Regions from separate parts of the Sporosarcina sp. FSL W7-1283 genome, predicted to be linked through region 4. Evidence: riboswitches for the same ligand, from Rfam matches in the RefSeq annotation. Region 4 holds a riboswitch; each other region holds the start of a gene.
What was found. A riboswitch is a leader RNA that binds a small molecule or an ion and turns the genes downstream of it on or off. The one in region 4 is predicted to bind cobalamin.
Positions count from the first base shown of each region.

Region 1: linked by a shared signal. The riboswitch ahead of MKY93_RS19640 (hypothetical protein) and the one ahead of metE (5-methyltetrahydropteroyltriglutamate--homocysteine S-methyltransferase) in region 4 are both predicted to bind cobalamin.
Region 2: linked by a shared signal. The riboswitch ahead of MKY93_RS02795 (ABC transporter substrate-binding protein) and the one ahead of metE (5-methyltetrahydropteroyltriglutamate--homocysteine S-methyltransferase) in region 4 are both predicted to bind cobalamin.
Region 3: linked by a shared signal. The riboswitch ahead of cobJ (precorrin-3B C(17)-methyltransferase) and the one ahead of metE (5-methyltetrahydropteroyltriglutamate--homocysteine S-methyltransferase) in region 4 are both predicted to bind cobalamin.

Region 1 is NZ_JBBOOL010000001.1:3,759,256-3,763,097, reverse strand. Features, by position in the region: gene MKY93_RS19650 (IclR family transcriptional regulator) at 1-304, shown strand, start outside; gene MKY93_RS19645 (DedA family protein) at 992-1,642, opposite strand; cobalamin riboswitch at 1,855-2,030, shown strand; gene MKY93_RS19640 (hypothetical protein) at 2,204-3,619, shown strand; gene MKY93_RS19635 (CdaR family transcriptional regulator) at 3,697-3,842, shown strand, end outside.
Region 2 is NZ_JBBOOL010000001.1:581,286-585,127, reverse strand. Features, by position in the region: gene MKY93_RS02800 (FecCD family ABC transporter permease) at 1-825, opposite strand, end outside; gene MKY93_RS02795 (ABC transporter substrate-binding protein) at 818-1,804, opposite strand; cobalamin riboswitch at 1,949-2,079, opposite strand; gene argS (arginine--tRNA ligase) at 2,810-3,842, opposite strand, start outside.
Region 3 is NZ_JBBOOL010000001.1:3,591,107-3,594,948, forward strand. Features, by position in the region: gene cobK (precorrin-6A reductase) at 1-34, opposite strand, end outside; gene cobJ (precorrin-3B C(17)-methyltransferase) at 44-1,726, opposite strand; cobalamin riboswitch at 1,860-2,035, opposite strand; gene MKY93_RS18805 (DoxX family protein) at 2,337-2,882, shown strand; gene rpsI (30S ribosomal protein S9) at 2,959-3,351, opposite strand; gene rplM (50S ribosomal protein L13) at 3,371-3,808, opposite strand.
Region 4 is NZ_JBBOOL010000001.1:2,553,070-2,556,911, reverse strand. Features, by position in the region: gene metE (5-methyltetrahydropteroyltriglutamate--homocysteine S-methyltransferase) at 1-1,850, opposite strand, end outside; cobalamin riboswitch at 1,994-2,127, opposite strand; gene MKY93_RS13165 (malate synthase G) at 2,485-3,842, shown strand, end outside.

The sequences.
Region 1 (3,842 bases), 1.2 Mb from region 4:
AAAAGAAACAGTGGCTCAGGGCTTGGCACATGATGGCCCAAATACAATTACAGATATAAGCAATTTAAAGAAAGAGCTAGCAGATATTCGCACAAAAGGATATTCAATTAGTGACAGTGAAAACTCTGATGGCATGTACGGCATTGCTGCGCCTATTTTTTCTTACTCTGGCGGAGTAATAGCAGCCGTGAATTTAGTAGGGTTATCCTCTTATATGCAAGGAACTCAGCGCACACAGATGATCCAAAGCGTTATGAACACAGCGCAATTGATTTCAAAGGAATTAGGATATATTGAAATTTGATAATTCTATTGCTAAGTCTATTGTAAAAGTTATTTGTATTTCCAAATGGAGAGAATACAGTAATGTCATGCGCTCTTAAAAGACATTAAATATTCTGTCTATTCTACATTGTGAAAAAACATTAGGTAAACCACTCCGGTATTCTGTTAAATTTAATTTATAAATTTAGGATAAGGAGTGAGGAAAGTGGAAAGTACGAAACAAGCAGAGCAGGTAATGAGGGTAAGAGATACTAAAATAGTAAATTCTGAGAAGCAAGTAGAAGGAAAAAGCAAATGTGGAAATGAATGTGAAAGTTGTAAAATTTGCTTCTACCAAAGAGAGGGGAAGAACGAAGTATAGATATAATAATTGTTGATATGTAATAGAAATTTAAAAGTTCTTGCTGCATCATTGTTCGGTATAATAAAATATGTTAATACGTTAGAGTTATTCAGCGAAAAAATAACTCGGTATTTAAGGTAACTATTTCGCACCGTAGGTAACCAAAAGACGATTGGAAAAAATAGACTCCAACAACCACCCTTCTTAAGGCAGCGGTTGTTAAGAGTCGTATAGATGGTTATAAAGAAGTAGAGAAATTCACGATTATCAGTAACGACCATTTTCTATTAGAACCAATCTGTACTGCTCCATCGTTCAATTTTTGGTGTGCACTATTTACACAGAACTTGCTTCAACGATTGCTCAATTCTTTTGTATTTGGAAACGACTCTTTGCAAAAGAATAGAAGACTGGCAGAACGGAGAGAAAAATTACTGACAGAATAATGGTTGAGAAATTATTTTTAACAAACGGGATATTTCCAAACAGGTAACCAACTGTTGTAAATAGTCCCACCCATAGTACAGCACCAATTACATTGTAAGCGAAGAAATATCGATAGTTCATTCGACTTGAGCCTGCAATAAACGGTATAAACGTACGGACAAATGGCATGAAACGAGCAATGACGATCGTTTTACCACCATGCTTATTAAAGAAATCCTCAGCTTTTCTCATCTTTTTCTGGTCAATAAATTTACCCATCCGTCTATTTTGAGTGATTGCTGTTCCTACTGCTTTACCGATATGATAATTTATTGTATCCCCTAATACTGCGGCTACAAAGAATACTAAGATTAATAGGACAATATTAAATGCATCCATCGCAGCGAGAGCACCAGCTGCAAACAAAAGTGAATCACCCGGCAAAAAAGGAAAAATAACAATACCTGTTTCAACAAACACAATTAAAAATAGAATAACATAGGACCAATTTCCAAAGTTTTGAATAATTTCAATCAAGTGTTCATCAATGTGTAAGATAAAGCTTATTATGTTTTGGATGAATGTCATTCCTATTCTCACTTTCGAGTAGATTATTTTTTTCTCTTAAACATACGAGTCAACCATAGATATTATACTTCTTTTTCGCATGCTTGTCATGAATAACTCAATTGTGATGCAGCCTCCAAATGATCACACTCCTTAAACGAAAGGTAAGGCAACAACTATTTCTACCACCTCTCCGACTATTCATGGTAAACTAGAATAAATAAAATACTAAATGAGTTTGCACGATGCGTTGGTACCTATCAAGGTGTAAAAGGGAATCCGAAAATCGGAGCTGTCCCCGCAACTGTACACACGGACGACCGCTGAGAAAAGCCACTATGGAGACATGGGAAGGCTTGGCGGAAGGATGAAGTGAAGCCAGGAGACCTGCCAGACATCGTCAAAGCAACACTTTCTTCGGGGGTTGAGAGGTGGGGGCAAAAGGGTCTCTGCGGTTCATGCGATTTGCATGAAGTTCTTTAGAGCTGCCTATTTTTGTTTCCTCAATCACAACTATTACAATCATCCTGCCGAAGAGCCAGGATGATTGTTTTTTTGTTGTATAGGAAAGGAGACGGCGAAATGAGAGTTCTCGAACAATCAGACGAACGTACACATGAACGTGCGTTGCTCGAAGTTTTGTATAGACAAGCGGAACAATTGCACAAAAAGCCAGCATACCAAGGATTTCATCAAGTAGTGCGGAAGCTGGTGAGTGACGGTTTATATGGAAGCTGGATCAATCACTATTCATCCAATGAAATCAAATGGCTAGGATTGCAAATTATGCCGGAGCGAGATCAATTGCTATCCGCTAAACAGCTTCTTCAGTATATGAAAGAATTTGTCACTTGCAATCATTATGATCGAAGACTGGGACTGCCGCAAGAACGGCTGATGCTTATTGCGATGGCAGCCATGCGGGATGAAACTGTGCAACGGTTGCAAAAAGTACGAGAAGCCTATTGGGTCTTGAGTATGGGGTATGTGACGTTACCGGATGATATCATGGCGTTTTTCGGCAAGACATTCTATCCAGGGCAACCTGTACGTCGTCTTCATTCAATGAACCTCTTGGATTCACGGATTCCATCATTTTTGGCCAGTCAAGTGAAGGAAAAGCACATCCGTATACCTACTATATTTATGGAACAGGTGAAGGCATGTGGATCTTGGCTCGTATTTGATATGGAGGAAGTACGTCGCGTGATGAATGGTTCTCTGCAGGACGTCGGCAGTGAGTCGTTCCGTCGGGCCGTTGCGAACCCATCCATCACGCACAAAAGGCTTTCCGCTATCGGACTGATGAAGCAACTGTTAGCTAGTGACGGCATCGTTTTCCATTTTGACGATGACTTTCAGCGTGGAACAAAAGGATTGCATTCGCATATCCAGCTGTCGAAAGTGCTACGGAGAAACGTCTTGGCTCGTGTTTGTGGAATTCATGTCCGTTTGCTTAATGGCATTTTGGATGTATGGGAACGAGAAGACAATAGACGAGATCTGCAAATTGAAGCAGCCGGATGGGAAGAAGCGCTTGCAGATCAACGAATTAGCTTACATTCGGAACAGGCAGTGTCATTCATTGAAGAACTATCTGAAGAAATTAATCTACATGTGATAAAAACTTCATTGCAACTGGCGAAGGAAAAAGGTCCGTATCTTCAATTTGAAGGCTCAGATTGGCAGAGTGGAAGCTACTTTGAACAGCGTAGTTATACAACAGAAGAGTGGCAAAAAATAAGGAATGAAATTGCAGGGAACGGAATCCGGAACGGCTGCTTACGGAAGGCGTCAGATACTGAAAATTTGTCTGGATATTCCTTAACAAAGCACCAACAATTGTCGATGATTAACCGGCTTGCGGTGCAACAGAACCACACGGATGTCGGCGGCTCAATCACATTGGAGAAGTCTGCTTTCATAGAAACGGCAGAACTTTTGCAGTTGCTCATGAAAGCGTGGAACTGCGGAATCAAAGAAGTTCATATAAAGTAATGGTCCCGCCTATTGAGATGAAGACTGAACTGGCGTAAAGTTAAGATAACTAGCAGTTTTCATCCGAGGTGAGGTAGATGTTCCAGTTTGATACACTAGGGCAGGAAATGGTGAAGGAATTTTCGAATTTAATACAGCAAGAAGTGATTTTAACGGATCGGAGAGGCTTCATTCAGGCCAGCACGGACGTTACACGGCTCAATCAGTTCCATGAAGGCGCATT
Region 2 (3,842 bases), 2.0 Mb from region 4:
GACATGCCGATGATCCGACCCCCACATCAAGCGCGTCATATGCGGAACAACCAAGCCGACAAAGCCGATGGTCCCGGAAACTGCAACCGCAGAGCCTGTCAGTACAGAGCCGCCGATCAAAATCATCATTTTACGGCGTTTCACATTGACTCCTAAATGATGTGCACGCTCTTCACCAAATAGCATGGCGTTCAGTTCCCTGCGATTAAGCCAAAGAATGAATGAACCAATGATGAAAAACGGTAACACCATCGTGATATATTTCCAACCGCGCATGGAGACACTACCGAGCAGCCAGCCAATGATTTGGCGCAGCTCTTCTTGTGTTAACGCAATCATCAAGGATAAAACAGAACCTAAAAACGAACCAAAAATAATACCTGTTAAAATGATCGTTTCCATTTTCATTGACCGATCGACCAGACGGGCAAAGCCGATGACCAAGAACATCGTCGCAGCTGCCCCGACCATACTGAAGACGGGTAAGGTAAAGGCGCCTAAGAACGGCAGGGAGATACCAAAAAAGAGTGTAATCACAGCGCCTACAGAGGCACCGGATGACACTCCGAGGGTGTATGGATCTGCTAATGGATTTTTCAACAATCCTTGGAAAGCAGCGCCTGAAATTGCAAGAGATGCGCCGACAATTCCAGCCAGCAGCACACGCGGCATGCGGATTTTCCAAAGAATATTGCTCGCAGTTGCATCTGCATCGTTCCATAGCGTCTCAATCGGTATCTTCACTGTGCCGATCGATACACCGAGCCAAATTGCCACAAGTAGCGTGGCAATTGACACAGTATAGGCGATAGCCGTTTTACTCACCAAACACCTCTGGATAGATCGCTTTTGCATAAGCTTCCAATCCGTCCGCTAAACGCGGACCTGTCCGGCTTGTGATATTTTCATCCACTTGAATGACTTGATCTTCTTTCACTGCAGTGACCGTATCGAAACCGTCACGCTTCTTAATGTTTTCAACAACATCCGGCACATAGCTGTAGGACACAAGAATGACGTCCGGACTTTCATCGACGATCGTTTCAGGACTGATCATCACCCATCCTTCTTCTGTGATGATGTTTTCTGCATTGATTATGTCCAAGAACTGCTGCGGGAATGTGTTTTTACCAGGCGCATAAATTTCTGGTGCATCTGAGTTTTCCACTAACACCGTTTTCTTGTCTGTGATATCCGCTGCTTTCGCTTTGATATCTTCAACCTTTGCTTTCATATCTTCTACGATCTTATTAGCTTCCTCATTTTTATCCATGATTTCGCCGAAGATTTTAATCGTTTCATATGTTTCTTCGAATGTTTCTGCAGTCGGTATAACGACTACCTGGATGCCCGCGTCGCGAATTTGGTTCAAGCCTTCTTCACCAGAGCCTAACATCATATCATGCGCGAAAACGACATCTGGTTTCAATGAAATAACTTTTTCCACGTTGACGTTATAATCTCCGACTTTATCGAGATCTTTCACTTCTTCTGGAAAATCATCGTTTTCCGTGACAGCGATCACTTTATCACCTGCATCGATGCCAAATAAAATTTCTGTATTGCTTGGAATTAACGAGATGACAGTTTCCGGAGCTTTTTCAAATGTGATATCTTCTCCGACTGCATCATTGATTGTATATGGATAGCTGGAAGAATTTCCTCCTGCTTGTTCTTCCTGTTCCGTTTCTGCTGGTTGATCAGAATCGACTGGTGTTTCTTCTTTCTTGCTGTCGTTACCGCATGCTGCAAGCACAAGGACTGCCAGCATCGCTGTCAGCAACAGCTGCCAAAACTTCTTCATGTGATTTCCTCCCTTTGCGTTCATTACTTATTACGTAGTCTGCCGCAGACATAAAAAAAATCCTTCGGTCATTTCGAAGGATTGGACAGGATGAAATCTATGTCAGATTACCACCACTGTGCCTATCCTCGTAGGCTGCTGCGGAACTTCATTTCCTAAAAGGCAGGTACCTGGCTTGTGCATGGAGCACGTACAGTGGCGGGACCGCATCGGCTTTTACCGATTTCCCTTTTCATCTCTATTTGACTTAGAGAACCTTTTGGAATTATGTAATTTGTAATCGTGCTCTATTATACTATAAAACGGACTGTTGTACAGCCGGAGTGCGTGTTTGTGTCCGGGGATTCGAGCTTCAGGCGGGACGCTTTCTTACCTCCAATCAAGCGTTTTATTAAAATAAATACTGAAAAAGTAGGAATCACTATCCGAATGGGACTTAAAATAACCCACAGTACGTACACCGGGATCTACGCTCCAGACGGTACGCTTTCCGGAGGGCGTGGCTTGAGCCTCCTCGTCCGCTGCGCTACCTGCGGGGTCTCAAGGCGCACGCTGATCCTCCCGGAGTCGACCGTCTTACGCTCCAATCCCTAAATAAATAGAGGTGATATAAAGTGAAACCATTGTATGTAACGAGTAAATAAGTATCGCCCATTGAACTAACTTATAAAAAAGAATTCCTAACGCTATACATTCACCTCTAGAAGGTATCAATTCTAAGCCACTTTCATTAACCTCTTTACCTCATAAACAAACTAGAAAGACAGAGGACCGAACCAAAGTGTATGCGAACCGAGCCACCCCTCACATTAACCGTGCCAAACATGGTGCAAACCGGACATTTCCTACACTACGACAAATGTCTAAAAAGTAAAACGGACTTCCTCGGTACTTTCATTGAATGAAAGAGAGTTCCTAGAAAACGAATCAGCATCAGAGCGGAAATAAAAAACAAGCAAGAGTTGTCGATAACTCTTGCTTGGCTTGTTTAATTTGAATCCGGAATTACATCCGTTCAGGTGCTTCTACGCCGACTAGTTTCAATGCATTGGCAATCGTAATGCTTGTTGCAGTCACCAAGGCGAGTCGCGCTTCGGATAGTTCTTTGTTTTCAGGGTCAAGCACTTTATTGGCGTTGTAGAAGCTATGGAATGCAGCAGCGAGTTCTTGGATATACGTCGTTATTCGGTGCGGTGCGCGCAGGCGTGCGGCGTCGCTGACGAGTTTCGGGAAGTCGCCGATTTTTTTCAACAGTTCTAGTTCTTTTTCGTCTTGCAATTGAGTGACGTTGTCTGTTGAAGCTTGTAAGTTTTGCTCTTTTGCTTGACGCAAAATCGAACAGATCCGGGCATGCGCGTATTGTGCATAGTAAACCGGGTTTTCATTGGATTTGGAAACTGCCAGGTCAAGGTCGAAGTCCATTTGGGCATCGCCTGAACGCATAGCGAAGAAATAACGTACGGCATCAAGTCCTACTTCTTCGACTAGTTCACGCAGCGTGACGGCTTTCCCTGTCCGCTTGCTCATCTTGAACTTTTCACCGTCTTTGTATAGCTGAACCATTTGCGCTACTTCCACTTCTAGCGTGTCGCGATCGTAACCCAGTGCTTGGATTGCTGCTTTCATACGCGGGATATAGCCGTGGTGGTCCGCTCCCCAAATATTGATGAGCTTATCGAATCCGCGACGCAGTTTATCTTCGTGGTACGCGATGTCCGGCGTCAAATATGTGAATGAACCGTCCTGTTTTATCAGCACGCGGTCTTTGTCATCACCAAATGTCGTGGAACGGAACCAAGTTGCTCCCTCTTCTTCATAGACATGGCCATTTTCACGCAGCTTATTCAGCGCTACTTCAATTTTACCGTTGTTATATAACGATGTTTCAGAGAACCAGTTGTCGAAATGAACTCGGAAATCAGCCAAGTCCTTCTTCAATTTATCCAATTCAATTTGAAGACCGTGCTCACGGAAAAATGCCAGGCGTTCTTCTTCCGGCATTTGTACATAACGGTCGCCGTGTTCCTCCGCCAACCCC
Region 3 (3,842 bases), 1.0 Mb from region 4:
TAGCATCGCTAGTGCCTGCTAAAAATAAAATCATAGTTTCCTCCTAGTCCCCGCAAGGTGCTGGCTCTACTTCAATCTTGCAGCTCATATCGTAATAGTTATAATTCAAAACTTTTTTAACACGTTTGAAATACTTGAAGAAACGTTCGTTAGGATGCGCATTTTGTTCGTATTCTTCTATAATTTTTGTTACTAGCGGAATTAAATCTTCCGGTTCAATTCCCTCTGCAACCGGCTGAGCCGCATGAGCAGTACGACCAACCGGCTTCGCTCCAATAAATAAATCGAATTTTTTCTTCCGATAAACGATGCCGATATCATCGAACACCGGGCGATAACACGCCATCCCGCATCCATTGAATCCGACATGCAACTGCTTCGGAAGCTTCATCCCTTCAAACTTCGCTGCGATTTCTTCCGCGTATGGGATAGAATCCGCCTTTTCCCCATAGCAAAAATCACAAGCTTTGACTTTTAAGACTTCCCCTGCCGGCATAACAGTCAAGTTAATGTGTTCTAGCTTTTCAACAATCGCTTCAGGGTCATCTGTCGTAACCTTTACTACAAAATGATGGTTTGGAGTATATTCCAAGGTACCTTTCTCACCAACGACTTCAGCCAATACACGCATTTGTTCTGCTGTAATCAGTTTGTTGGCAACGCCTGGTGAAACGGAAAACTCAAAGATATCTTCAATCGGCTGTCTCACCAAAAAAGGGTTTTCCACTTCCTCTTTCGTCACCATAGATAGTGCTTTTAAAGCCATATCCAATGACTGAACCTTTTGTTCCGGTGCTGGTTCTGACCGTTCCACTTCTGCCTGTTTTGGCATTGGTGTGTGCTCTGGTTTCTTACTTATAATTTCTTCATGACCGGACTGCGCCTCCCCAGTTTCTTGATCAAGCGCCCATGGTTCCGCCTCCTTTTTCAAACGCTGGTGCGGTTTTAAACTTTGTTTACCTTCCCCTAATGTATACTTACGTTGATATCCTCTCGGAGTAATAATTTTATTATCATAAAAGAAAGTCGAAGAGTTACCGATAATAACAGTAGTCAACATCCCGATATCATGCTCTAGCATTTCCGCTAATGTTGTCAGGACAATATGTTGATTTTCACGATAAGCACTTTTCACTAGCCCTACAGGTGTATCAGGGGAACGATATTTCAGTAAAATCCTTTGTGCCTCTACAATTTGACGCGTCCGACGTCCACTTTTCGGATTGTATAAAGCTACTACAAAATCCGCCATCCCCGCTGCTTCAATACGTTTTTCGATAACAGTCCAAGGTGTTAAATGGTCACTTAAACTGATCGTACAAGCATCATGCATGACAGGTGCGCCCAGTAAGCTCGCACATGAATTGATCGCCGAAATACCTGGCACAATTTCCACTTCAATTCCTTCTGCTTCAGTCCAACCTTTTTCAATCAGCACTTCATAAACTAATCCAGCCATACCGTATGCACCTGAATCACCGCTCGAGATCACTGAAACAATACCGCCAGCCTCCGCTTTCTTAACAGCATCTTGTGCACGTGACACTTCTTCAGTCATGCCTGTACTAACAATGGACTTCGCTGTTACTAAATGCTTAATCAACTCTACGTACGTTTTATAACCAATAATATAATTACTTTCTTGCAGCGCCTCTAATGCTCGTCCTGTTATATGTTCAGTAGCTCCGGGACCGAATCCAACGACGAAAATTTTTCCCTTTTTCATGGTTTCCCTCCAAATAAAAAATGCCTACACTCCTTTTCAAAGGAATGTAGGCATGTGAAAGTATAATAGAAATCATACTGAAACATAAAACAATTAATTTTATTGTCCCGCCTATACTTCTCCCTCCGAAAAGTATGTGTCGTTTAAATAAGCAGGTTTCCTGACTCAAGCTTCATTTTACTCTTACACCTTCCCGATTTCTCAGTGGTATTGTAATTTCATCAGCTTTACAGTAGCGGGGGCTGTACTAGACTTTCACTAGTTTCCCTTTTACCTCACTATGTGAGCACTTATTTAAATTAGTTTATTTAATTTTCATAAATATAACATACAATCTCTAAATCTACAAACTTCCTTTAGATTTATTTATGAATCCATAAACTAGATTCTGGAAACGCTTTGGATAATTGTAATTTCTATTCCTATACAAAACTTATCATGAGCAAGGTGGATACGTACAGGATAACTTTGTTATATTTTAGAATCATCCCATCAAAGTCAAGCATATTTATACATTTCGTAAACTATTCACACTCTTTAATTACAAGGTTGTGAACTTTTTGGATAGGCATTAAGTTGTAGTGTAAACTGTTCATTGGAGGTGGTTATTATGAAGGAAAATAAAGCAATCCTAATACCAGAGAACCCCATTTCACAGTTTTTATTCAACGATTCTCGCTCCGGACTTATTTGGTTAGTCATTCGGGTTTATGTCGGATTTGCTTGGTTGAAGGCCGGCTGGGGAAAAGCAATGAGCGATGCATGGACCGGTGAAAATGCAGGTGTCGCCATCCATGGATTTGTAAGCGGCGCTCTTAAAAAATCGACTGAAGGCGGAGATGTGACCAACTGGTATGCATCATTTCTGGAAAATGTCGTCTTGCCGAACGCCAAGGTATTCGGTTTCATAGTTGCCTATGGGGAGATGCTTGTTGGTCTCGGTTTGATCTTCGGATTGTTGACAGGAATTGCTGCTTTCTTCGGTGCGTTCATGAATGTCAGTTTTCTGTTTGCAGGTACTCTTAGCACGAACCCCCTATTGTTCATTCTCGCAACTTGGCTCGTACTCGCATGGAAAGTAGCCGGCTGGTATGGACTCGACCGCTGGGCATTGCCGATGCTTGGTACGCCTTGGGTGAAGAATGACAATTTATGAAGGTAGACGTCGAAAATGAAAAAATCTCTTCCTGAAAACTCGGGAAGAGATCGTAAAAATTGAAGTGAACCCAATATTAACGTTTTGAGAACTGAGGTGCACGACGAGCGCCACGAAGACCGTATTTTTTACGTTCTTTCATACGTGGGTCACGCGTTAGAAGTCCTGCAGATTTAAGTGCTGGACGGAAATCAGGGTCTACAGTAAGCAATGCACGTGCAACGCCGTGACGGATTGCGCCTGCTTGACCTGTGTAGCCACCACCGTGAACGTTCACATGGATATCGTAGCTTCCAAGTGTTTCAGTTACATTTAATGGTTGTTTGATGATTTCACGAAGTGTTTCGAATGGTACGTAGTCTTCTACGTCACGATTGTTAACGACGATTTTGCCTTCGCCGGGAACTAGACGTACACGAGCTACTGAACTTTTACGACGGCCAGTGCCGATATATTGTACTTGTGCCAAGTGTGTTTCCTCCTCTTAATTATCCGCGAAGCTCATATGCTTCTGGTTTTTGTGCTGCATGCTGATGTTCTGCTCCAGCGTATACGTGTAGTTTCTTGATTGTTTGACGACCTAGAGGACCTTTTGGAAGCATTCCTTTGATCGCAAGTTCAAGCATTTTAACAGGATAGTTTGTACGCATTTCAAGAGCTGTACGCTGCTTGATGCTGCCTGTATATCCTGAGTGACGGTAGTAAATTTTATCTTTCAATTTGTTACCTGTTAATTCGATTTTCTCTGCATTGATGATGATGACATGGTCACCTGTATCAACATGTGGTGTGAACGTTGGTTTATGTTTACCACGTAAAAGTGATGCAACTTCTGAAGCAAGACGTCCAAGCGTTTGTCCTTCAGCGTCGACAACAAGCCATTTACGTTCTACTTCGTGACCTTTAGCCATGAATGTTGTACGCATAGTGTAATCCTCCTAAAAATATCAATCTGTTCCG
Region 4 (3,842 bases):
TCGGATTGCTTTAATGGGAGCCCCTCTCGAAGTGCCGGTTCATCTACTTGGATCATATGGATACCTGCTGCTTCAAGCGACTCGATTTCTTTACGCAGTGCGAGAGCAATTTGATTGGTCACTTCTTCTCTGGTCAAGTCATCGCGAACAAATGACCAATTCAAAATCGTCACGGGTCCGGTCAGCATACCTTTTACTTCGTGATCTGTCAGTGATTTAGCGTATACGGATTCTTCTACCGTCATCGGCTTCGTAAATACAACATCTCCATAAATGATTGGTGGTTTCACACATCGGGAACCATAGGATTGCACCCAAGCTTTTTCCGTAAAGACAAAACCATCCAGCTTTTCGCCGAAATATTCTACCATATCCGTCCGTTCGAATTCCCCGTGCACGAGCACATCAAGTCCGAGTTCTTCTTGGATTTGGATCCATTCCTTAATTTCCGCTTTTACAAAGTCTTTGTACTGCTGATCCGTAATTTCGCCTTTTCTCCATTTTGTACGTGTTATACGTACTTCAGGCGTTTGGGGGAAACTGCCGATTGTGGTTGTAGGCAATACAGGTAATTGGAACTTCTCTTGCTGCTTCAATTTCCGCTCTGCGAACGGCAGATTCCGCTTGCTGTCAGACAAAGTACTGCCTGAACTTGCTTGTCGAACCTCCTCGCGTTTGCGGGCAGGGAGTTGATTGAATGCAGTAAGAGCGGCTTCATTTTGTTTGAAATCTGAAGCGACGCTTTCTTTACCTTGTTGCAACGCAGCTTTCAGTACATTGAGTTCTTTAATTTTTTCATCCGCAAATGAAAGTGCATTCTTAATTGTTGAATCTAATTTCTGCTCTGACTGAATTGTCACGGGTACGTGAAGCAGACTGCTGGATGGCTGGATCCAAACGTTTCCGGACTCTACATGCTGTTGAATCTTTCCTAGTAATGACAGCTTGACGTTCAAATCTGATCGCCAAATATTCCGACCGTCCACAATACCAGCAGCGAGTACTTTATCATCAGGGAAGCCGTATTTCTTAAGGTTTTCCAAGTTTTTGACACCGCCATGCACGAAATCAAGACCAATTCCAGCTACTGGTAATGCAAGTGTTGCTTCATAGTGCTCAACTGAATCAAAGTATGTTTGCACTAAAACGTTCAAGCTATTTATGTTTTTTGTTAACTGCAAGTAAATTTCAGTTACGGTTTTCATTTCATCAGAAGAAATGGAAGTGCAAAGAATTGGTTCATCAATTTGCACCCATTGAACGCCTTCATCCTGTAATTCTTGCAATACCTTTTGATAAAGAGGAATCAATTGCAGAATGATAGAAGGTACGTCTATTTCTTCATACCCTTTAGAAAGTTTCAATAAAGTGTAGGGGCCGAGTAGAACAGGTTTCCCCTCGATACCGAGTTCTTTCTTTGCTTCGCGGTATGCAGTAAGTGGTTTGTTCTCAGTCAATTGAAAACGTTGTCCTTCATACTCGGGGACAATGTAGTGATAGTTCGTGTTGAACCATTTCGTCATTTCGGAAGCGACAGCATCGTCATTACCGCGTGCCATTGAAAAATAAGTGGATATCGACACTTGACCGCCTTTCCAATGATAGCGTGAAGGGATGATTCCGAACATTGTGGATGTATCGAGCACCCGGTCATACAATGTGAAATCGCCGACTGCAATTCGGTCTACTCCTGCGTCTTGTTGTTTCTTCAGGTTGGCTAAACGGATGTCTTTTGTTGTCCGCAGAAGTTCTTCTTCCGAAATTATTTCTGCCCAAAATGCTTCTAACGCTCGTTTCCACTCCCGGTTTTCGCCAATAACAGGATAGCCGACAATACTGCTTTTTACCATTTGATTTCCCCCTCATGATTTTATCCAATAAAAAAAGCATTCCTAACAAAGAATGTTAGAAATGCACGTATGTGTAAAATGCATGCCTAAATAAGCGTGCATCGTTTGCCGTGTGTCTAACACCTCCCTATTCACCGTAGGATTAAGCGTTATGAAAACAGGCAGGTATCTGGCTGGACGTAAGCACGTCTTCACAGTGGCGGGACCGCTCCAAGAAAAGGATTCCCTTTTAAGAAATGAAAGCAATGATCATTTCACCTGTTTTCAAACTATTCAATTCATGATGATTGTCTCTAAAACTATCATAAGGTTCGTTGAGTGTCAACTTGCTGGTAAATAGATAATTAAGCAATACTCTTTTTTTGTCATCTGTTATATAACTGTACAAAAGTAACAAATTCTCTTTCAAAAAAGAAGGTGTGAAAATTTACACAATTCTGTTGAAAGTTTTATAGAGTTTAGGTATGATAAGTAATAACACGACTTCAAATTAGGACATGAATCGTCATTCATACGAAGAAATCTTGATTATTGGCTGTGGGGGCACCTATGATCAATTGAGGAAGAATCGTGTTTATCGCTGTATGTTATACAACAGAGCAGCGCAAAAAAACTTAAGGGGTGGCTTTATTCTATGACAAATTATGAAAAAGTAGGCAAGCTGCAAGTCGCAAAAGAACTATACAACTTTGTTAATGAGGAAGTTCTATTAGGCTTAGAAATCCAAAAAGAACAATTTTGGACAAACTTTGATTCGCTCATTCATGAACTTGCTCCTGAAAACAAAGCGCTGTTAGAGAAACGAAGCGAATTGCAAAAAAAGATCAATGAATGGCATCAAAACAATAAAGAAACAGCAGATTCTGCTAACTATAAAGAATTTTTAAAGGAAATTGGCTATTTGGAACCGATTGTTGAGGACTTCCAAGTGACAACTTCCAATGTCGATGATGAAATCGCTATTCAAGCAGGCTCCCAATTGGTCGTGCCTGTCGACAATGCCCGCTATGCGTTGAACGCGGCAAACGCAAGATGGGGAAGTCTATATGATGCATTGTACGGAACGGATGTCATCAGTGATGAAGGTGAAGCTGAAGCTGGCGTACAGTACAATCCGATCCGAGGACAGAAAGTTATCAACTTTGCAAAAGAGTTATTAGATCAAGCAGCACCGCTTGCGGAAGGGACACATGCAGACGCCACAGCGTATGCAATCGTTAGTGGAAAACTTGAAGTGACACTTCAGAATGGCAATAAAACAGGCTTGAAAGATGCTTCTAAACTGGCTGGCTTTAACGGTTCGGAAGACGCACCTTCCGCTGTCTTGTTGACGAATAACGGATTGCATATCGAAATTGCAATCGATCGAAACCATCCAATTGGGAAAGACGATGCGGCGGGTGTGAAAGACTTGATTTTGGAAGCAGCACTTTCTACGTTGATGGACTGTGAAGACTCGATCGCAGCAGTAGATGCTGAAGATAAAGTGGGGGTCTACCGCAACTGGTTAGGTTTGATGAAAGGTGATCTGGAAGCATCGTTCAAACGAGGCAGCAAGACGGTCACTCGAAGAATGAATCCTGACCGCACATACAAAACACCAGACGGCAAAGAGCTATCGCTACACGGCCGTTCATTAATGTTCGTCCGTAACGTAGGTCATTTGATGACAAATAATGCGATTTTAGATGAAAACGGCAACGAAGTACCTGAAGGAATTTTAGATGGTGTCGTAACTTCGTTGATTGCAACACATAATCTGAAAGATGATGCAGAGTTCAAAAACTCCAGACATGGTTCAATTTATATCGTTAAGCCGAAGATGCATAGCCCGGAAGAGGCGGCATTTGCCAATAAGTTATTTGACCGCATTGAAGATTTATTGAGCTTGGAGCGCAATACGCTGAAAATCGGTTTGATGGATGAAGAGCGCAGAATGTCATTGAATTTGAAGTCTGCAATCCATGCGGTGAAAGAACGGATTGCATTCAT